3 regions of the Arthrobacter sp. 10N418 genome follow, and region 3 is predicted to be linked to each of the others. Evidence: riboswitches for the same ligand, from Rfam matches in the RefSeq annotation. Region 3 holds a riboswitch; each other region holds the start of a gene.
The links. A riboswitch is a leader RNA that binds a small molecule or an ion and turns the genes downstream of it on or off. The one in region 3 is predicted to bind S-adenosylmethionine.

Region 1 (5,565 bases), on a different contig from region 3:
GCGAGCGTGGCTGCAAGCACGATTCCACCGCCGTCAACTGCGGGGTCGACGCCTGGGTGGCCGCCGGCCACGCGGGAGGCTCCGGCCCGGCCCGGCTCGCCTCGCTGCGCCGGCTGTTGGGGACTGACCCGCGGATGGAAGCCCCGGACGTCAAGGAACTGGGCACCGTCTCCTAGGGCCTACGGCCGGGCTGCCGGTCCCCCGGCCTGCGGCGCCGCGACGTGGCCTACCGCCTGGCGGCCCGCTTTGGCGGTAGTTTGGAACCATGAGTCAACCCGCTTCGAGCTACAACGATGACCTGCGCCTTGCCCATGTACTGGCAGATTCCGTAGATTCCCAGACCATGAGCCGCTTCAAGGCGCTCGACCTCCGGATCGAGACGAAGCCCGACCTCACGCCTGTGACCGACGCCGACAAATCCGCGGAGGAGGCCATCCGGGGCCAGCTGTCCCGTTCCCGCCCCCGCGACGCCGTCCTCGGCGAGGAATTCGGCAGTTCCGGCCATGGCTCCCGCCGCTGGATCATCGACCCGATCGACGGCACCAAGAACTTTGTCCGGGGCGTCCCGGTCTGGGCCACCCTGATCGCCCTCGTGGACGAGGGCGAACCGGTCGTCGGCGTCGTCAGCGCCCCGGCACTGGGGAAGCGCTGGTGGGCGGCCAAGGGTGCCGGCGCCTACACGGGCCGTTCGCTTGCTGCGGCCACCCGGCTGCGGGTGTCCAACGTCTCCGAGCTCTCGGACGCCTCACTGTCCTACTCGAGCCTGACCGGCTGGAAGCAGCGCGGCAACCTGGACGAGTTCCTGGGCCTCACCGAGGAAGTCTGGCGCACCCGGGCCTACGGCGATTTCTGGTCCTACTGCCTGGTGGCCGAGGGTGCGGTCGACATCGCCTGCGAGCCGGAGCTGAACCTCTACGACATGGCCGCCCTGGTGCCGATCGTGACGGAAGCCGGCGGCCGCTTCACGTCCCTGGAAGGCGAAGACGGCCCGTTCGGCGGCAACGCCCTGGCAACGAACTCGATCCTCCACTCAGAAGTCCTGAAGCGCCTCAACCCGGGCCTGGACGACCTCCTCTAAGCGCCCGTCCCGTAACAAAGCGCTTCACATTGGCGCCCGGCCTTTTCCCCGGCTGCGCGGATGTCCTAGGCTCGAAGCAGGTCACGAGTGCCAGCGCAAAACCCCGGTTTGCTGGCCGGCAACCCTCCATTCGCGGTGGGGTGCCCCGGGTGACGACCTGGCCGGTCCGGTACGGACCCGGCAAGCGCGGATCCCCGGTGCGTGGGGTCCTTTTCGAGCGAGGTCCCATGACAACTTCCACTTTTCCCGCCGCCATCCGTGCCACTGCAGGCTCCCAGGCGGGCCGCCCCGACGTTCTGCTGTCCGGTGCGGACTCCGACGCACGGTTCGCCATCGCCCGCCGGCCGCTCTCCGCGGTAACGGGTGCAGAGATCCAGGCTCCGCTGATCAACGGCGGACACGTCCGCTACGCCAACCTGGACTACGGCGCCTCGGCCCCGGCCCTGTCCGTGGTCTCTGCCTACCTGAACGAGATCCTGCCGTTCTATGCGAGCGTGCACCGCGGCGCTGGCTACGCCTCCCAGATCAGCACGTCAGTATACGAGAACGCCCGGGGCCTCGTGCGGGACTTCGTCGGCGGCCGCGCCGATGACTCCGTCATCTTCACCCGGAACACCACCGACTCCCTCAACCTGCTGGCCGGATGCCTGCCCGTGAGCGGGGGCCGGCACACCGGCGAGGTGCTTTACCTCGACATCGAACACCACGCCAACCTCCTGCCGTGGCAGAGCGTGCCCCACCGCAGCGTCGTCGCGGCCCCCACCCTCACGGCCACAGTGGAGAAGCTGCGCGGGGAACTGGCGCACGGGGGCATCAGCCTGCTTGCCGTGACCGGAGCCTCCAACGTCACCGGGGAAATCCTGCCCATCCGGACACTGGCCGCCCTGGCGCACGAGTTCGGGGCGAGGATCGTCGTCGACGCCGCCCAGCTGGCGCCGCACCGGCGGATCGATATCGCCGCCGACGACGTCGACTACGTCGCCTTCTCCGGCCACAAGCTGTACGCGCCGTTCGGTGCGGGCGTCCTGGTGGGACGCCCCGACTGGCTCGACGCCGGCACCCCGCACCTGGCCGGCGGCGGCGCCGTCCGTGACGCACGGCTCGATTCGGTCAGCTGGACCACCGGCCCCGCACGGCACGAAGGCGGATCCCCCAATGTCCTGGGCGCAGCGACGCTGGCCCGCGCCACGGAAGTGATCGCCGCCCTGGACCAGGAGCAGTGGCACGCCCATGAGAACGCCATCCGCGCTTTCCTTGTCGACGGGCTCCAGGGCATCGACGGCGTGGGCGTCCACCACATCTTCACGGACACCGCCGCAGATGGCGACGGGGAGGGCACCGGCACCATCGGCGTCGTCAATTTCTCGGTCGAAGGATACGACGCCGGCCTTGTGGCCGCCTATCTTTCTGCCGAACACGGCATCGGCCTGCGCGACGGCCGCTTCTGCGCCCACCCGCTGCTCAAGCGGCTCGGCCTGCCCGCCGGCTCCCTGCGGGCCAGCTTCGGCCTCGGCTCACGGCTGGAGGATGCGCAGCGGCTGCTGGCCGGCATCGAACAACTCCGGCAGACCGGACTTGGCTGGGACTACGTGGTGGACGCCGGCCGGTGGGTGCCGGCGAACGACACCCGCAGATACCCGCACTGGGCGCCGAACACACCCGGCACCGCAGGCGCGGCGCCGTGTACTGAAGACTAGGCCCTGGCGGCCAGCGCGAGTGCGGTAAATTCGAAAGGTATCCACAACACCAGGACTTTCCCGAAGGAGATCGCACGTGGCACGCGGCGGCCCCAGGCTCCACAACGGACCCAAACTGCACAGCGGACGGCGCCAGGAGCTCGGGCAAAGCTTCCAGGACGGCGGGGAACACTACGAGCGTGTCCGCCCGGGCTATCCTGGCGAATCGGCAGACTGGCTGATCCCGGCCGGGGCACGGAATGCCGCCGACATCGGCGCCGGAACCGGCAAGTTCACCGCGCTGCTGATCGATCGTGGACTGCACACGGTCGCGGTCGATCCCTCGGCGGACATGCTGGAGCAACTGCGCCGGACGCTTCCGGGGGTCCCCGCCGTCGTGGGAACGGCGGAGGACACCGGACTCGAGGCTGAAGCCTTCGACCTTGTCACGGTGGCCCAGGCCTGGCACTGGTGTGATCCCCTTCCGGCCAGCACGGAGATCGCCCGGGTCCTCCGGCCCCGTGGTGTCCTGGGGCTGGTCTGGAACCAGCTGGACACCTCCGTTCCCTGGGTGCACCGGCTCTCGCGCATCATGCATGCAGGGGACGTCCACAAACCGCACTTTACGCCGCCCGTGGGCCCGGAGTTCACCGGCCTGGCCAGCCAGCTGACCCGCTGGGAAGATTCCGTAACCCCGGAGGACATCAAGGAACTGGCCAAGACCCGCAGCTACTATCTGGCAGCAACGGAGGCCACCCGGTCCAAAGTTATGGGAAACCTGGACTGGTATCTGCAGGAGCATCTGGCCCATGCCCCCGGCGAGGTCCTCAGCCTGCCGTACCTGACGCAGACCTGGCGGGCGGTCCGGGCCTGACACGGCTGCCGCACCGGCGTGGACTATGACCGGGGTCCGCGCCTGCCGCATTGCATGCACCGCGTCCGGGGCTTATTGTTTCGGTATGCCTAACTCTTATTTGTAGGCATGCAAAAACCTGGATTCCGGCCCTGGTGCCGGCCGGAACCACCCGTCGCGTCAACGCGGACGCGACGAATCACGGGAGCTGGCAGTGCTGGACGTAACAGGACACGAACCGTCCGCGCACGGCATACCCGCGCGGAAGCACCCGGGTGCGCGCAGGGCATTGCTTGGACTGCTGGGGCCGGCGTTCGTGGCATCCATCGCCTACGTGGACCCGGGGAATGTCGCGGCCAATCTCACGGCCGGCGCGCAGTACGGCTACCTGCTCGTCTGGGTCCTGGTCGTGGCCAATGTCATGGCCGTGCTGGTCCAGTACCAGTCCGCGAAGCTCGGGATCGTCACCGGCAAGAGCCTGCCGGAAATCCTCGGCCAGCGGCTCAAGCCCCTCTGGCGCCGGGCCTTCTGGCTGCAGGCTGAAATCGTCGCCGCCGCCACCGACCTGGCCGAGGTCGTGGGCGGGGCGATCGCACTGCATCTGCTCTTCGCCCTCCCCCTCCCCCTCGGGGCAGTCATCGTCGGTGCCGTCTCGATGCTGCTCCTCGCGGTCCAAAGCAGGGAAAAGCAGCGGACGTTCGAGTTCATCATCATGTTCCTGCTGGGCATCATCACTATCGGATTTCTGGCCGGCCTGTTCATCAGCCCGCCCGATCCCGGCGGAGCCCTGGCCGGACTCGTACCGGGGTTCCAGGGCCCGGACACGGTCCTGCTGGCGGCAAGCATGCTCGGCGCCACCGTGATGCCGCACGCTATCTACGTCCACTCGGCTCTTTCCCGGGACCGGCACCGCCCGGACGAGCATGAGCACATCACGGTCCCCGCCATCGCGCGCCTTGTCCGGGCCACACGGTTCGACGTCGTGGCCGCCCTCGCCATTGCAGGCATCGTGAACATCGGGATGCTGTTGCTGGCGGCATCGACGCTGGGCGGCGAGGCAGGGACAGACACCATAGAGGGCGCCCACGCGGCCATTTCGGCGAACCTTGGCCCGGTCGTCGGCGTCGTCTTTGCCGTGGGGCTGCTCGCCTCAGGCCTGGCATCAACCTCGGTGGGCTGCTACGCCGGCGGGACCATCATGCAGGGCCTGCTCAAGGTCCGCGTCCCTGTGATGACCCGCCGCGTTGTCACGCTGATCCCGGCCATCGTGCTGTTGGCCGTCGGTTTCGATCCAACGTGGGGACTCATCCTGAGCCAGGTGGTCCTGAGCTTCGGCATCCCCTTTGTCCTCGTTCCCCTGGTTGTCCTGACCAGCAACAAGACCCTGATGGGCAGATTCGCGGACGGTCCGGTCCTTCGGATCGCAGCCATCGTCAGCGTCGTGCTGGTGGTGGCCCTGAATCTGGTCCTGCTCTGGCTCACGTTCGCCGGGCACGGCTGACGGTAGGCTTGGCTCTGTGAAGACCAGTACGCCCTCCTCCTCGATCGAGGACTACGTCAAGGTCATCTACTCCTTCACCGAGTGGCAGGAGAAGCCCATCACCTCCACCCAGCTGGCACAGCGGCTGGGTGTGGCTAACTCCTCCGTTTCCGAGATGGTCCGCAAGCTCAAGGACCAGGGCCTCGTGGACCACAAACCCTACAGCGCCATCACGCTGACGCCCGACGGCGTCCGGCTGGCCCTGTCCATGGTCCGGCGGCACCGGCTGATCGAGACCTTCCTCGTCCGGGAACTGGGCTACCGCTGGGACGAGGTCCACGACGAAGCCGAGCTGCTCGAACACGCCGTCTCGGACACGTTCATCGACAGGATGGCCGGCAAACTGGGAAACCCGGACAGGGACCCCCACGGCGATCCCATCCCCGCCGCGGACGGCTCCGTCCTCATGCCCGCGGCG
Region 2 (5,565 bases), on a different contig from region 3:
GTCCAGCGGACTGCGGCCGAGGGCGAGCAGGAACGCCAGATAGGGAAGAGCCAGGAGCTGGGCAACCGGGAGGACCACCATCGTCAAGGCAGTGAACAGCAGGTACGCCCCGAACCGGCCGTGGCGGGGGTTGCCGATCATCCCCGTGTGGGCACCCATGGTTTGCAGCAGGCCGCGGGCCCGCCGGACACGGTGCCGCCAGAGCGCGCCGATGGTCAACGGCGACTCCGCATAGACGAGGGCACGCGGGGCGAAGACCACCCGGTAGCCGGCCTTGTGCACCCGCCAGGTCAGTTCCAGGTCCTCCCCCACCATGTCTTCCCGTAACGGCCCGATGTCCTCGATGACCGCGCGGCGGAACGCCCCGATGTGGCCGGAGACGACGGGAAGGCCGCCGATCAGCGCCAGCGCGCGCCGGACCATGCCGATTTCGATGTGGCTGGTGAAGGCCGGCACCCGGGTTTGCACCCGGTTCAGATTCACCGCCCTGTCGTCGCCGCAGACAGCGCCGGTGCGCTTGTCCTCGAAGCCCCGGAGCATCCGGAGGACCGTGCGGGCGGAAAAGGTCCCGTCCGCATCAGCGAACATGAGGACGTCGCCGGTGGCGTTGCGGATGCCCAGGTTAAGGGCGGCCCCCTTGCCGGCGTTGGCCTGCGTCAGGACGGTGATCCGCGGATCGGCTGCCGCGAGGCCTTGCATCAGCCCGGCGGTGTTGTCGGTGGAACCGTCGTCCACGAGGATGACGTCGTACCGGTCGTACCGGGTGAGCTGGATGGACCGAACGCAGTCCTCAATGACCGTTGCCTCGTTGTAGGCCGGGACAATGATCGAGACGCTGGGCCACTCATCCAGGAGAGTTGGCACACCGCGGCGCCGCCGACGGGAGGCCCGGACTTCGAACCAGACCGCCAACGGCAGGATCAGGAGTTTCACGAGACCGGACACGAGGATCGGCAAGCCGAGGAGCAAAAGCAGGAACAGTGCCCCCGGGACCGCTGGTTCAAACCAGGACACTGGCGTAGGCTCCCGCGCCTGGACGGAACGATGCCGGGTTGAAAGAGGGAAGCGTGAACGACGCCAGGACGGCATCGAGGAGTTCGGGAGCAGCTTCGCTGTTCGCGCCGAAGCGGGCGGTCACCGCAAGCACCACCGGGGTCCCGTCCCCGCGGCGTCGGACATCGACATCGACCGGGCCGGTCAGACCGAGAGCCCGGACGGCAGCCATCGCCACATTGCCCACGTCCATGGACTCTCCCGTTCCCAAACGGCGGGCGGACACCGCGTTACCGTCGGCCAGTTCGGTCTTTTCGACGACGACGGCGAACGGCGCCGTGCTGTTGTGCGCGGGCGTGCCGAAGACCATGGGCCCGTACCCGGTGCCAGGGATGAACTCCTGGACAATCTGCCCTTCCGGAAGGCTGGCCCAATCCACACCGGTGGTGCCGTCGACGACGATCACCCCGCGTCCGCCGCGGCAGACCCGCGGCCTGATCACGACAGGGCCGCCGAGCGCGGCCATCGCGGCGCCTGCGTCGGCGAAATCACCGGGGACGCCGAAGCGGGGGACGGGGACGCCTCCCTGCCGGAGTTGCCACGCGGTGAAGAGCTTGTCGTTGGCGAGGGCCACCGGGCCGGGGTCCCCGATGATGACGCGCACGTCCGCCCCGAACCCGGCACGGGCCGCCGCGATCTGCGGAAGTTCCTCGCTGAGCGTCGGGATCACCAGGTCGATCTTCTCGCCGGCAATGAGCCGGCGCAGCGCCGAAATCCTTTCCGGATCGGTGGCGGGAGGGACCGCGACGACGGTGAGGCCGGCCTCGGCGGGAAGGTCACGGAAGTCTGTGCCAAGGACCGGAAAGCCCCGGGCCCTGAGCTGGGCGGCGACGGCGCGGCCCGCGGGCCCGCCGATGCCGGTGACGAGGATGCGGGGCATCAGAGTTTCTCCATTTCGGTGCTGAGCGGGCGGACGGGAGCCAACCGAACGTGCACTCCCAGTAAATGCGAGCGGCCCGGGGGAACGCCCGAGTAGGCACCACTCGAACTGTCGGGCCGGAACCGGAATCCCGCACGGGTAATACCCCCTCTTGTGGCACTACGGCGCCTTGTCTTTGACCCGGTTTTTGACCGCCGGGGGCCCGGGCCGCCCGGGGAGACCGAGCGCCGCGGGCGGGCCGGTTACTTAACATGACGACGGCGGCGGTGCGGGCCGGAGAAGTAAGTGTTACGTTTTTGGGGAGTAATGAGAACCGGCGTCAAGCCCTGACTGGCCGGTCGGCAACCCTCCTCCCACGGCGGGGTGCCTCAGGTGAAGACTCGGCATCATCGACCATTCGATCTGCAAGCGTGAAAGAAGGAGATCCGTCATGCCTGACGCGTCCACCCCAGCGGCACCTCCCGCCGCACCCGAAACGGCCGCGGAGGAAAAACTGGCCTACCGGCTTTTCACCGGCCCCGATGACCGCGCCTTCTGCGAGCGTGTCTCGGCCGCACTGGCCGACGGCTACGTCCTGCATGGAAGCGCCTCGGCCACCTTCGACGGCAGCACCGTGATCGTGGCCCAGGCCGTCGTCCTGCCGGCCGCCATCGCCAGCGCGGACGCCGCCGTCGCCAGCGCTGTGGATGATCTGGAGAGCGACGGTTTCGGCTCGGAAGACGCCTTCGAGGGCCACTCATGACCTACGCCGGAGACCTCAGCCCACAGGAGGCCTGGGCCAAGCTGCAGGACGGCGCCATACTGGTGGACGTCCGCACGGAGGGCGAATGGGCCCACATCGGCATCCCGGAAACCGCGGCCGCGACCGAACAGCCAAACGGCCCCCTGTTCATCCAGTGGAACCTTGCCGGCGGCGTCCCCAATTCGCGGTTCATCGCCGAACTGAAGGCGCGGGTGCCGGAGGACACCGCCGTCGAACTCGTGTTCCTCTGCCGCTCCGGGGCCCGCTCCATCGCTGCTGCGACCGCAGCCACGCAGGCCGGGTACACCTCGTACAACGTCCTCGAAGGCTTCGAAGGCGAACCGGACCGCTACGGCGACCGGACCGTCAACGGCTGGAAGAACCGCGGCCTGCCCACCAGCATTGGAAAGAAATAAGTGACTTTCAACCCCGACGCCGCCGGCTGGAGCCCCGACACCCAGGCTGTCCGCGGCGGCCTTGACCGCACCGGCTTCCAGGAAACCACCGAACCGATCTTCCTGAGCTCCGGATTTGTCTACGAATCCGCCGCCGCCGCCGAGCGCGCCTTCACCGGCGAGGACGAGCGCTTCGTCTACTCCCGCTACGGCAACCCCTCGGTCGCGACCTTCCAGGAACGGCTCCGGCTGCTCGAAGGCACCGAGGCATGCTTCGCCACGGCATCGGGCATGTCCGCCGTCTTCACTGCTCTCGGCGCGCTGCTCGGGGCCGGTGACCGTGTGGTCGCGGCCCGCTCGCTCTTCGGCTCCTGCTTCGTGATTCTCAACGAAATCCTGCCCCGCTGGGGCGTGGAGACGGTCTTCGTCGACGGCCCGGACCTGGACCAGTGGCGGACCGCGTTGTCCAAGCCGACGACGGCGGTCTTCTTCGAGTCGCCGTCGAACCCGATGCAGGAAATCGTCGACATCGCCGCGGTGAGCGAACTCGCGCACGCCGCGGGAGCCACCGTCGTCGTCGACAACGTCTTCGCCACTCCCCTGCTGCAGCGCTGCGGAGACCTCGGCGCGGACGTGATCGTCTACTCCGGCACCAAGCACATTGACGGGCAGGGCCGGGTCCTGGGGGGTGCCATCCTGGGAACCAAGGAGTTCGTGGACGGGCCCGTCAAGCAGCTCATGCGGCACACCGGTCCGGCACTGTCCGCCTTCAACGCCTGGGTCCTGGCCAAGGGCCTGGAAACCATGGCGCTGCGCGTCAACCACTCCTCGGCGTCGGCGCTGCGCCTGGCCCAATGGCTGGAAGAGCAGCCCGCCGTCGGTTGGGTCAAGTATCCGCTGCTGCAGTCCCACCCGCAGTACGATCTCGCCGCGAAGCAGATGAAGGCCGGCGGCACCGTACTCACGCTGGAGCTTTGCCCCTCGCCAGGGCGCTCCGCGAAAGAGGCGGCCTTCGCCCTCCTTGATGCGCTGCGGATCATCGACATCTCCAACAACCTGGGTGATTCGAAGTCCCTCATCACGCACCCGGCGACGACGACCCACCGCGCCATGGGCCCGGAAGGCCGGGCGTCGATCGGACTGAGTGACGGCGTAGTGCGGCTGTCCGTGGGCCTGGAAGACGTCGAGGACCTCATCCGCGACCTCGGGCAGGCGCTCAAGCAGATCTAGCCGGAACTGCCTTCCCGATGCCCTGCTGCGTTGTCACGTTGACCGCGTGGGCAACGACGCCGGCCAGCCCGGCATCGCTGAAGTGGCGGCGCTGTGCCTGGGAACCGGTGCCCTGCTCGAGGATCCGCTTCACGCCCGCGCGTACCAGGGGGAGTTCGCCCTGCTCTGCCAGCACCGGTGCCACGTAGTCCACGAGCGCTTCGACGACCTCCCGGGCAGGGGCGGGCCGGAAGCTGCCGAAATCCAGCAGCTGCCCGGCCACACCGCAGTTGCTCGCCTGCCAGGCGGCCATCCGCAGGAGAACCGTGGGCACGGGGGCGGGCTCGACGCCGTCGTTCCACTCCCGGCTTGCCGATTCCACGAGCGCGCGCACCAGGACCGCGATCAGTGCGGTGTCCTCGGACCCGAGGCACACGTCGGCCACCCTGATCTCCACGGTCGGATGGTGCCGGCACAGCCGGGCGTCGAAGTAGATCATGCCTTCGTCGAACAGCACGCCGCTTTCCAGCAGCCTGCGGACCACGCGCCGGTAGACGGCCAGGCTGCCGAAGATCATCGACGGGCCCGCAGCCGGCCACCGGTTCCAGGCCTGCGTACGGTAGCTTTCGAATCCTGTCTCCGCGCCATTCCAGAAGGGCGAGTTGGCGCTGAGCGCTATCAGCACGGCCAGCTTGTCGCGGATCCTGTCCATGACCGCGACCCCCTCTTCGGGGGACTCGACGAAGGTGTGGACGTGGAGGCCGCACGTCAGCTGGTCGCGGACAGTGACGCCGAACCGTCGCTCCATGGTGGCGTACCGCGGCTTGGGCGTGGTGTGGGTCTCCGGGGCAAGCGGGGACGTGGCCAGGGCCGCCACGCGGGCGCCGTGCATCCGGGCGGCCTGGTCCGCGGCGGTCCTGCCCTGCCGGATTTCCGCCAGCAGTCGTGCATGATCCAGGCACGGCACGGTCTGGGTTTCGATCTGTTCGAGCTTGAGCTCGTAACTGAATCCGGCGTCGTCGTGGCACACAATGTCCCGGGGATTCAGGCGCGCCATGAGGGCGTCCGCCAGGGCAAGCGGGGACCCCGTCCCCGGGTCGACAATCAGGAGCTCTTCCTCAACGCCGAAAGTGCGCATGCATCTATTGTGCGCGGGAGGACAGGGCCCGCGCCAGAACGCGGCGCCACTCCGCGCCCGTCCCGGGGCCCCGGACGGGCGGGGTGACCGCGCGGCTCAGCCCGGGACGGGCCGGGGAATCAGTCCTGGAAGTACTCGATCTTCGCGC
Region 3 (5,565 bases):
ACCGACATGGATCCGCCCATGTTCCCCAGTCCGATCCATGCGATAACTGCCATGGCATAAGCTCCTATGCTTTGTGTCCCTACGATCCGGCCAACGCCGGAACGTCCAGTGTCAAGGATCACATCCTGATAGAGTGCAATCAAGGAGAAAAATCACAGATAGCATGTTCAAAAATGCACATAACCGTGCACGGGACGATGGAGTCGTCCGGAGAGGTGGACCATCGTGGACCTGCGGCGCCTGCCCAGCCCGGACGATCTGCTGATCCTCCTGACAGTTGCCCGGCTGGGCCGGTTCAACGCCGTGGCGGAGACGCTCGGCACCACCCACACGACCATCTCCCGCCGGATCCTGGCCCTGGACAAGCAGCTCGGCGGGCGGACCCTTGAGCGCAGCCCGCAGGGCTGGGAACTGACCGAACTTGGCGGCCAGGCTGTCGCCGCGGCCGAGGCCATCGAAGACACCCTCGGGGCACTCTCCGGCCGCATCGCCAAGTCCGGGGATGTAGTCTCCGGCCTGGTCCGGATCAGCACGCCGGACGGCTTCGGCGCGGAGTTCCTGGCTCCGGCGCTCGTCCGGCTGCAGCACGAAAACCCGCGGCTCAACGTGGAGCTGCTCAGTGCCACGCGCAAGGCCAGCCAGAACCGCTCGGGCGTGGACCTCGAGGTGGTGGTGGGCAACATGGACGTCAGCAACGCCCATGCCATCTTCCTCAGCAACTACTTCCTGCGGCTCTACGCCAGCCCCCGCTATGCGCAGGAGCGCGGGCTTCCGGCAACGCTCGATGACGTCCGCCAGCACGGCTTTGTCTCCTACGTGGAGTCGGCGCTGCAGGTGGCCGAGCTGGGCCACCGCTCCACTCAGCTTCCGCTGCCGAGGTCAAGCTTCCAGGCCACCAGTATTTTCGCCCAGCTTGAAGCCGTCCGGCGGGGCGCCGGGATCGGGCTTCTGCCCAACTTCATGGTGTGCGGAAAACCAGGATTCCTTCCCGTACTGCCGGACGACTTCCAGCGGCAGCTCCCCATCTGGACCGTGGCGCGGCCCGAATCGCTGCGCTCGGCCCCGGTACGGGCCGTCCTTGAGGCGGTCCGGACCGAAGTCCGGGAGCGGCAGGATGTGCTCGCCGGCTGAGGCAGGGTTAAACAGACGCTGGCCGCGCCCGCACACAGTGCGGACGCGGCCAGCGTGGCTGCCGGCGGGCGGGGACTACCGCTTGCCGGCTGCGAGGAGGTCTGCCGTGCCCTGGGCGTCGGCTGCGTCGACGTCGTGGAGCGAGATGCCGCGGGTCTCCTTGAGGAAGAGCACCGCGACGGCCGTGATGGCGCAGGCAATGAGCAGGTAGATGGCCACCGGGACAGAGGACTTGTACTGCGACAGCAGTGCAACGGCGATGATCGGGGCCAGCGAGCCGGCGACGATCGAGGTCACCTGGTAGCCCAGCGAGACACCGGAGTAGCGCATCCGGGTCGGGAACATCTCGGCCATGATGGCCGGCTGGCCCGCGTACATGAGTGCGTGGAAGAGCAGGCCGATGATGACCGAGGCGAGGATGATGAGGTCATTCCCGGTGTCCATCATGGGGAACGCGAAGAAACCCCAGGTGGCACCAAGGACGGCGCCGGCCATGTAGACGGGCTTGCGGCCCAACCGGTCAGAGAGCTTGCCGACCATCGGCACCACGGAGAAGTGGATCAAGTGCGCCACAAGCAGGAGCAGCAGGATCCGGCTCGTGTCGGCGTGGACGACGGTCTTGAGGTAAGTGATCGAGAACGTGACGACGAGGTAGTACAGGACGTTTTCCGCAAAGCGCAGGCCCATGGCGGTGAACACGCCGCGGGGGTAGCGGCGGAAGACTTCGGCGACGCCGTAGCCCTTCTTTTCCAGAACCACTTCCTTCTGCGCCTCGAGGAAGATGGGAGCATCGCTGACCTTGGTGCGGATGTAGTAGCCAACCGCGACGATCACGGCGGACAGCCAAAAGGCGACGCGCCAGCCCCAGCCGAGGAAATCGGCAGAGGACAGCGTGGAGGACAGGATGAAGAGCACGGCGGTGGCGAAGAGGTTGCCCAGAGGAACGGCAGACTGCGGCCAGCTGGCCCAGAATCCGCGGGACTTGCTGGGGCTGTGCTCGGCAACGAGGAGGACGGCGCCGCCCCACTCCCCGCCGACGGCGAAGCCCTGGGCGAAGCGCAGGAACACCAGCAGGGCCGGGGCCCAGTAGCCGATCTCCTTGAAGCCGGGCAGGCAGCCCATCAGGAAGGTGGAGACACCGACGAGGATGATGCTCAGCTGCAGGAGCTTCTTGCGGCCGAACTTGTCGCCGAAGTGGCCAAAGACGATGCCGCCGATGGGGCGGGCGATGAAGCCGACCGCGTAGGTGAGGAACGCGGCAAGGATGCCGTCCAGTTCCGTGTTGGAGTTGGGGAAGAACATCTTGCCGAACACCAGCGTTGCCGCGGAGGCGTAGAGGAAGAATTCGTACCACTCGACGACGGTGCCGGCCATGGAGGCCGCAACCACCTTCTTCAGTCCCGACGTATTGACGTCAGGCTCTGCTGTGCGCCTTGCGGCGGCCTTTTCCATACTCATTGGAACTCCTTCGGCGTCGCCATCGACACCCTGTGGACCATTGGACTGAGGACGCGTGTGACGTAGGGCACGGCGCGTCATTCCTCACGAGTATGGACTCTCCCGCCCGTGGCCTCAACCGCCATTAGTGCAAGGCATATCTGCAAAAACGCACACCCGCGCGTCCTGCACCAGGGCATGGCGGACCTGCCGGTCCAGCCGCTAGGCGAAGAAGATCCGGCGGAGCTGCCCGCTCAGCTGCCCGATTTCAGTCAGGAAGCCGTCATGGCCGATCGGCGCCTCTATCAGGTGCAGGTCCGCCCCGCCCGGCAGGGCGTCGGCGAGTTCCCGGGACTGGGCCGGGAAATACAGCCGGTCCGAGTCCACTGCCGCGACCAGGAACTCCGCGGTGGCCGGCGCCAGGGCCTCCTCGAGGCCCCCCCGTCCGCGGCAGATATCGTGGCTCATAAGGGACTCGGTAATGGCGATGTAGCTGTTGGCGTCGAAGCGCCGGACCAGCTTGTTGCCCTGGTGGTCCAGATAGCTTTCCACCTGGTAGCGGCCGCGGCCGGCCACCGATCCGGCCTCCAGCGGCGCCTCGGATTCCTGGGCGTTCCGGCCGAACCGTCCGTCCAGTTCCGCGGCAGAACGGTAGGTGATGTGCGCGATCCGGCGCGCCAGGGCCAAGCCGGCTTCCGGCTCCGGGCCGTCGTAGTAATCGCCGCCGTTGAAGTTGGGATCCTGGCGGATGGCCAGGGTCTGGGCCTGGGCGAAGGCGATCTGCTCTGCCGTGCTGCTCGCGCCCACGGAAATAACGGCGCAGCGGCGGACCCGGCCGGGGTACGTGACGGCCCATTCGAGGGCTCGCGCCCCGCCGAGGGATCCGCCCAGAACCGCGTACCAGCTTCCGATTCCCAGGGCATCCGCGAGCCGGGCCTCGGCCGCGGTGGTGTCCCGGAGGGTGGCGAGCGGAAACCTGGAGCCCCAGGGGCGCCCGTCCGGAGCCGGCGTCGAAGGCCCGGTGGAGCCGTAGCAGCCGCCGAGGATGTTGATCGAGACGACGAAGTACTTGTCCGTGTCCACGGGAGCGCCCGGGCCGGCGAGCTGTTCCCACCAGCCGGGCTCTTCGCTCGCGCCGCGGGTGACGTGGGTGTCTCCGGTCAGGGCGTGTTCGATCAGCACCGCGTTGGAGGCGTCCGCGCTCAGGGTCCCCCACGTCTCATAGCCCAGGACCACATCCGGCAGCCGGCCGCCGGATTCGAGGTCCAGGGCTCCGATCCGGAGGTACCGGACGGTGCCATCGGGTACCGCCGCGTCGGCCACCACCGCCTCAGGCGGCACGGGAGCTGCGGGCTCGTTCTTGTTCTCGGAGGGCTTGGTTCCGGGTACACCACTGCGGGTGACGGCAATCGTCATGAGAGGACCTAACTTCGCGCTTGCCCGCCGTCAGCTGACCGGCAGGCCAGGTCTTCACCCGGGGCACCCCGCCGCAAATGGAGGGTTGCCGGCCAGCAAGCCGGGGCTGTCACTGGCACTCATGACCTCCACTGAGTCTACGAAACCCGGTGCGGGAATGGCCAAGATTGTGACTTCCATGTGACAGGACTGCGTCCTGTACACCGAGACCGCCGGAAACCGACGAGTTCGCCCGGGCCTTACGGCGACGTCGACGGTTTCCGGCGAATTCGGGGGGTCCCTAGGCGCCCTTCGCGGCGCGGAATCCGGCGTCGAGGTCCGCGATGATGTCATCGATGTGCTCCAACCCGACGGAGAGCCGCACGAGTCCCGGGGTGACGCCGGCGATCTCCTGCTGCTCCGGCGTCAGCTGGCTGTGCGTGGTCGACGCCGGATGGATGACGAGGGAACGGACGTCGCCGATGTTCGCCACGTGCGAGTGCAGTTCCAGGGCGTCGACAAAACGCTTGCCGGCCTCCGCTCCTCCGGCGATGTTGAACGCGACGACGGCGCCGGTCCCCTTGGGCCCGTATTTGCGGCCCCGCTCGTACCAGCGGCTGGACGGCAGCCCGGCGTAGGCGACGGATTCGACGTCGTCCCGCGCCTCCAGCCATTCGGCCACCCTGACGGCGTTGGCGACGTGCCGTTCGACGCGCAGGCTCAGGGTTTCGATGCCCTGGGCGATGAGGAAGGCGTTGAAGGGTGAGACCGCCGAGCCGAGGTCGCGCAGCAGCTGGACCCGGGCCTTGAGGATGTAGGAAAGGTTGGCGCCCAGGGCGCCGTCCTTGCCGAGGTCGCGGGCGTAGACGAGGCCGTTGTAGGTGGGGTCCGGGGTATTGAAGCCCGGGAACCGCTCGGGGTCCTTGCCGAAGTCGAAATTGCCGGAGTCCACGATCACGCCGGCGATCGCGGTACCGTGGCCGCCGAGGTACTTGGTGGCGGAGTGCACGACGATGTCCGCACCCCACTCGATCGGCCGGATCAGGTACGGGGTGGAGAGGGTGTTGTCGACGATCAGCGGCACACCGGCCTCGTGCGCCACCTTCGAGACGCCTTCGATGTCCAGCACGTCCTGGCGCGGATTGGAGACGACCTCGCCGAAGAACAGCTTGGTGTTGGGCCGGACGGCGTCGCGCCACTGCGCCAGGTTGTCGGGGTCCTCGACGAAAGTGACGGAAATGCCGAACTTTTTCAGAGTGTGGGCCAGCAGGTTATAGGTTCCGCCGTACAGGCTGGGGCTCGCCACCACGTGGTCGCCGGCCTCGGCGACGTTGAGGATTGCTAAGGTCTCCGCGGCCTGGCCGGAGCTCAGGAGCAGGGCTGCGAGTCCTCCTTCCAGACTGGCCACGCGCTGCTCTACGGCATCCTGGGTGGGGTTGCCGATCCGGGTGTAGATCGGGGCGAGCTCGGCCAGCGCAAAGCGGTTGGCGGCACTTTCAGCGCTGGGGAACACGAACGACGTCGTCTGGTAGATGGGCAGGGACCGGGCGCCGGTGGCGCTGTCCGGCTCCTGGCCGGCGTGGATCTGGCGGGTTTCGAAGG

Region 1: another riboswitch for S-adenosylmethionine. It lies ahead of AC1DCZ_RS08240 (aminotransferase class V-fold PLP-dependent enzyme); the one in region 3 lies ahead of metX (homoserine O-acetyltransferase MetX).
Region 2: another riboswitch for S-adenosylmethionine. It lies ahead of AC1DCZ_RS12355 (DUF1737 domain-containing protein); the one in region 3 lies ahead of metX (homoserine O-acetyltransferase MetX).

What each region holds. Positions count from the first base shown of each region.
Region 1 covers NZ_JBFTIK010000008.1:22,659-28,223, forward strand. Annotated here, with positions in the region: gene rsgA (ribosome small subunit-dependent GTPase A) at 1-176, shown strand, start outside; gene hisN (histidinol-phosphatase) at 266-1,078, shown strand; SAM riboswitch class IV at 1,158-1,271, shown strand; gene AC1DCZ_RS08240 (aminotransferase class V-fold PLP-dependent enzyme) at 1,306-2,775, shown strand; gene AC1DCZ_RS08245 (class I SAM-dependent methyltransferase) at 2,852-3,628, shown strand; gene AC1DCZ_RS08250 (Nramp family divalent metal transporter) at 3,861-5,108, shown strand; gene AC1DCZ_RS08255 (metal-dependent transcriptional regulator) at 5,125-5,565, shown strand, end outside.
Region 2 covers NZ_JBFTIK010000013.1:150,524-156,088, forward strand. Annotated here, with positions in the region: gene AC1DCZ_RS12345 (glycosyltransferase family 2 protein) at 1-1,014, opposite strand, end outside; gene AC1DCZ_RS12350 (ATP-grasp domain-containing protein) at 1,001-1,933, opposite strand; SAM riboswitch class IV at 2,236-2,350, shown strand; gene AC1DCZ_RS12355 (DUF1737 domain-containing protein) at 2,364-2,675, shown strand; gene AC1DCZ_RS12360 (rhodanese-like domain-containing protein) at 2,672-3,091, shown strand; gene AC1DCZ_RS12365 (O-succinylhomoserine sulfhydrylase) at 3,092-4,300, shown strand; gene AC1DCZ_RS12370 (glutamate--cysteine ligase 2) at 4,287-5,417, opposite strand; gene AC1DCZ_RS12375 (UDP-N-acetylglucosamine 1-carboxyvinyltransferase) at 5,537-5,565, opposite strand, start outside.
Region 3 covers NZ_JBFTIK010000001.1:262,586-268,150, reverse strand. Annotated here, with positions in the region: gene mmsB (3-hydroxyisobutyrate dehydrogenase) at 1-53, opposite strand, end outside; gene AC1DCZ_RS01155 (LysR family transcriptional regulator) at 232-1,131, shown strand; gene AC1DCZ_RS01150 (MFS transporter) at 1,207-2,589, opposite strand; gene metX (homoserine O-acetyltransferase MetX) at 2,791-3,984, opposite strand; SAM riboswitch class IV at 3,996-4,111, opposite strand; gene AC1DCZ_RS01140 (bifunctional o-acetylhomoserine/o-acetylserine sulfhydrylase) at 4,265-5,565, opposite strand, start outside.